2 regions of the Pedobacter sp. N23S346 genome follow, and region 1 is predicted to be linked to the other one. Evidence: riboswitches for the same ligand, from Rfam matches in the RefSeq annotation. Region 1 holds a riboswitch; the other holds the start of a gene.
The links. Region 1 has a riboswitch for cobalamin ahead of metE (5-methyltetrahydropteroyltriglutamate--homocysteine S-methyltransferase). Riboswitches for the same ligand answer to the same signal wherever they lie in the genome.
Positions count from the first base shown of each region.

Region 2: it holds a riboswitch for cobalamin, as region 1 does, so the genes downstream of both, ACN1CD_RS06125 (TonB-dependent receptor plug domain-containing protein) here and metE (5-methyltetrahydropteroyltriglutamate--homocysteine S-methyltransferase) in region 1, are expected to answer to the same signal.

Region 1 is NZ_JBLYEE010000011.1:73,422-75,901, reverse strand. It holds gene metE (5-methyltetrahydropteroyltriglutamate--homocysteine S-methyltransferase) at 1-1,471, opposite strand, end outside; cobalamin riboswitch at 1,648-1,832, opposite strand; gene ACN1CD_RS18055 (Lrp/AsnC family transcriptional regulator) at 1,982-2,464, shown strand.
Region 2 is NZ_JBLYEE010000002.1:538,108-540,587, reverse strand. It holds gene ACN1CD_RS06130 (polyphosphate kinase 2 family protein) at 1-207, shown strand, start outside; cobalamin riboswitch at 782-976, shown strand; gene ACN1CD_RS06125 (TonB-dependent receptor plug domain-containing protein) at 1,073-2,480, shown strand, end outside.

The DNA.
Region 1 (2,480 bases):
TCCCGATTTCTTCCTGCCAGTAAATGGCTTCTTCGGTCTCCTTCTTCAACAGTGCATCATACGCTGCAGGTGTAATTTCCCCTTTTTTAAATTGCGATCTCCAGCTTCTTACTTCCGCAGTCTGTGGAAACGAACCAATAGTGGTAGTAGGGAAAAGCGGTAAGTTTAAAATGTCTTGTTGTACTTTTTTTCTTAATGAGAAAACACTCAAACGCTGCGAATCTGCATGGGTGATTGCATCTACCCTTTGCTTAATTTGTTCATTATGAATCAGCTTTGACGTTTTTCTACTTTCGGTTGCTCTTTTATTTTCCGATAATTTTGCCAATACATCCACGTCAGGATTTTCAGCTGCCAATGCTTTTAAGGTGACAATTTCATTAACTTTTTGCTTTGCAAAAGCCAACCATTGCTTAATTTCAGGAGTTAAGGTTTTTTCGTTGGTTTCCAAATCTAAGTCGCAAGGCGAGTGTAATAAAGAGCAGGAAGGCGCGATCAATACCCTATCGCTACCCAATTTTTCAACTGCTTTATCAATAATAACCAGAGATTGCTCAAAATCATTTTTCCAGATATTTCTGCCATCCACAACACCAAGCGACAACGTTAGTTCAACAGGTATCGCATCTAAAACTTCATCCAATTGTTCCGGACAACGTACCAAATCGATATGTAAAGCTTTCACAGGCAATGAAGTGGCCAATGCTAAATTATCCTTCAATCCTTCGAAATAAGTAGCAACCAATACCTTTAATTGAGGAAACTGTTTTTTAATTTCTGCATAAACATATTGATAGGCTTTTTTCGCTTTTTCATCAAGATCCAATGCTAAGAAAGGTTCATCAAATTGTACCCATTCTGCGCCTTGTTCTTTCAACTCTGCAAGAACTTGCAGGTAAACTGGTAATAGCTTTTTAATCAGATCCAGTTTATCAAAACCAGCTTCTTTTTCTTTTCCCAATAACAAGTAAGAAACCGGACCAATAATTACTGGTTTAGTAATAATTCCGATTTGCTTTGCACTGATAAATTCATTTACAATTTTACCAGAAAACAAGCTGAATTCCTGGTCTTTGTAAAATTCTGGCACAATGTAATGATAGTTGGTATCTAACCACTTGGTCATTTCCATGGCAGTGATATCAAGTCCGTCTTTTTGATAACCTCTGGCCATTGCAAAATAAAGATCAAGCTCGTTATTGCTTTTGGTGAGCACAACCCTATTGTAACGTTTTGGAATTGCTCCTACCGTTAGCGACATGTCCAGAATCTGATCGTAATAGGAGAAATCGTTTGATGGAATCAAATCTATTCCTGCTTCTTGCTGAAGTTTCCAGTTTTGCTCGGAGATGTTTCTTCCTTTACTTAGCAGTTCTGCTAAAGTGATTTTCCCAGCCCAATACTGCTCACTGGCTTTTTTTAGTTCTCGGTTGCTACCAATTCTTGGATAGCCCAGGTTGTGCGTTTGCATTTTTCAACTTTTTAAATGGTTAATAATCATTGTAAAAAGCCAATTTATTTCCTGGTGTGTTTTGCGAAGATAGTTCTAAATAGAAAGATGCGAACAAAAATAATCGGGCAGCCTCAACCAATAATGGTTTTACACCCAAAAATGTAATCATCAGACTTCTAGCTTCAAATCGCGAAAGCAACGTCAATTGAAGAGGCAGGTATCCTGACTTGTAACTGTTTTAATCATCCTTCCCGCCGCAAAGCAGTGGATATATTTTTGATAAAACTTTAATGTTACTTACAGTTGCGCGACAGCTCGTGATTTACACACGATTCCCTATTAATTCACCTTAAGCAAAACCCTTTCAATATAGAAATAAAAAGAACTTTTGTTTTTACAATCAGTTTTTAATTCTGATCAAAGGTATAAGGTAAGACTCAAATATCTTACAATATAAATTATTAGGGATAATAACCTTAAAAATAATTAAGATATAGAATATTATGCTTTTAAGTTCTTAATTTCGTCATGCTAAAAGAAAATTATTCTATGGATGGTCTTGATGAAACTGACTTATTGCTTTTAAAAATTCTAAGTAACAACTCGAGTTATACCACAAAAGAACTGGCCAGCCAGGTAAATTTATCTGCCTCACCTGTATTTGAGCGGGTAAAAAGATTGGAAAATAACGGTTATATCAAAAAATATATTGCCATACTGGATGCAGAGAAGTTTAATCAGGGCTTTATTGTTTTCTGCAATATTAAATTAAAACAGCATGATCGGAAAATAGGAAATCACTTCGTAAAAGACATTATGGAGATTGATGAAGTGGCAGAATGCTATAATGTTTCGGGAGATTATGATTTTATCCTGAAAGTATATGCCAGGGATATGAAACATTATCAGGATTTCGTATTTAACAAATTGGGTTCTGTGGAAAGTATTGGAAGTACGCACAGCACCTTCGTAATGGCCGAAATTAAAAACTCGCACAACATCAATTTTTAGCTGTGCAAAGATTAAA
Region 2 (2,480 bases), on a different contig from region 1:
AGCGCTTATCAGGATGCCATCAATGAAACCAGCACCGAAGCTTCACCTTGGCACGTCATTCCTGCGGATAAAAAATGGTTTGCCCGTTTAGCTATTAGTGAAATAATTTTAGAACGACTCGAAAAACTCAATCTTGATTTTCCGGCAGTATCTGATGAAGAAAAGTCGAAACTGGAAGAGACAAAAACCATATTAATGGCCGAGTAATCAAATCAACTTGCGAAGTCTCAAAGGCCAATAGCGTGGAAAGACTTCGACAGTTTTAAAAATGATTAAAAACTTCAAGAGACTGACGAAGTTTTCCCAACACGCACAATCCACCCAAACTTCGCAAGTCGAAAAACCAACTTGCGAAGTCTCAAATGGCCTGGAGCGTGGAAATACTTCGACAGTTTTAAGAATGATTAAAAACTTCAAGAGACTGACGAAGTTTCCCTAACACTCAAAATCCACCTAAACTTCGTAAGTCGAAAAACCAACTTGCGAAGTCTCAAAGGCCAAGAGCGTAGAAAGACTTCGACAGTTTTAAAAATGATTAAAACTTTAAGAGACTGACGAGGTTCCCCCAACGCGCACAATCCAACTAAACTTCGTAAGTCAAGGAATCAACTTGCGAAGTCTCAAAGGCCAAGAGCGTGGAAAGACTTCGACAGTTTTAAAAATGATTAAAAACTTCAAGAGACTGAAGAAGTTTCCCCAACACGCACAATCCACCAAAACTTCGTAAGTCGGAGGAACCAAACTATAAGGTTTAAATATTTTACGAATAGCTTTATTTTACTACTTTTGCAGCGCTTTTGGTTTCCTGTGCATTTCGTACTGGAATTAAAAGGGAATGCAGTGTAGTTCTGCAACTGTCCCGCAGCTGTAAGCTCTATAACGGTTTTTAAATCTACGCCACTGTTAACAATATTTAATGGGAAGGCTCAAAAATCGGGAGTAAGTCAGAAGACCTGCCACCAGCATATAATTTCATAGCTTTCGGGGATTGAAGCTAGGATTGGAGTACTTAACGGTTTCGTATTTTCATTTCCTTTTCTATCTGTTGGCTGTGGGCAAAACTCACAATCAAATGAACAAAAAAAAACTAATTATTGCAGCAGGCATTGGCTTGGTGCAATTCGGTATTAGCCAAGCTAATGCGCAAGACTCCTTACGACTTAAAGATGTTGTCATTTCGGCTACCAAAAATGACCAGAAACAATCACAAACTGGTAAGGTGGTGAGTATCATCAGTCGCGAAACTTTAGATCGCAGTAATGGTAAATCTTTACCAGAATTAATCAGTGAGCAGGCCGGCATCATCGTTGCAGGCTCAGGAAGCAACCCAGGATTAAACAAATCGGTATTTTTTAGAGGTGCAGGTAGTGCATACGCAGTCGTTTTAATTGATGGTATCGTTCAAAATGACCCATCAGGAAATGGCGGAGCATTCGACTTGCGTTTATTTTCAATCGATCAGATTGATCACATCGAGATTTTAAGAGGTGGACAATCGACCATTTACGGATCTGATGCAATCGCCGGAGTAATCAACATCGTTACTAAAAAAGGCGGTGCAAAAGGAAATACCATTTTCGGTGTGGCCAGTGCAGGAAGTTATGAAACGTATAAAGGAACTATAGGTTTAAATGGTGCTGTAGATGGCTTCACTTACAATGTAAATTATACGCACCAAAAAAGTGATGGAATTTCTGAAGCCGCTAATCCTGTAGGTAACAATGCGGACTTTGATAAAGACGGTTATAAAACGGATGGTGTGAATGCAACTTTCGGCATTCAGCTAGATAAGCGCTTTTCAATTAATCCATTTGTGCGTTACTACCGTGGAAATTATAAAATTGATGAAGGTGCTTTCTCTGATGGTTTACCGGCAAACAACACCACTTTAAAGAACTTTAGCGGAGGATTGAATACCAAATACGACTTTGGTTCTGGTAAAATAAACCTGAATTATAGCTATCAAAATACTTCGAATAATACATCAAGCAGTTTTGATGGTTTCCCTTACACCAGCATGGGCTCAGGAAGTATCAGTCTGATCGATTTATTTTATAATCAAAAGTTAGGTGAAAAATTAAATCTGTTGGCCGGAATAGAAAATCGTGAAATGCATTTAACTTCCGGCGCTAATCGCCCTGAAACCAATATTTTTGCTGCTTATGGTTCACTATTTCTTCACGATTTAAGCATCTTCAACCTGGAAGTTGGTGGCCGTTACAATAAACATGAACAATATGGAGAAAATTATACTTACACCATCACACCAAGCATCAACATTATTAAAGAAGTAAAATTATTTGGAACGGTCTCTACAGCGTTCAAAATTCCAACGCTTAATATGTTGTTCGGACAATTTGGAGCCAATTTAGGTTTGAAACCCGAAAAATCTCAGAATTATGAGGCTGGTGCAAACTTCAGTTTCGCCGAGAACAAATTCTCCTTACGTGTTGCTGGTTTCAAAAGAGATTTAACCGATG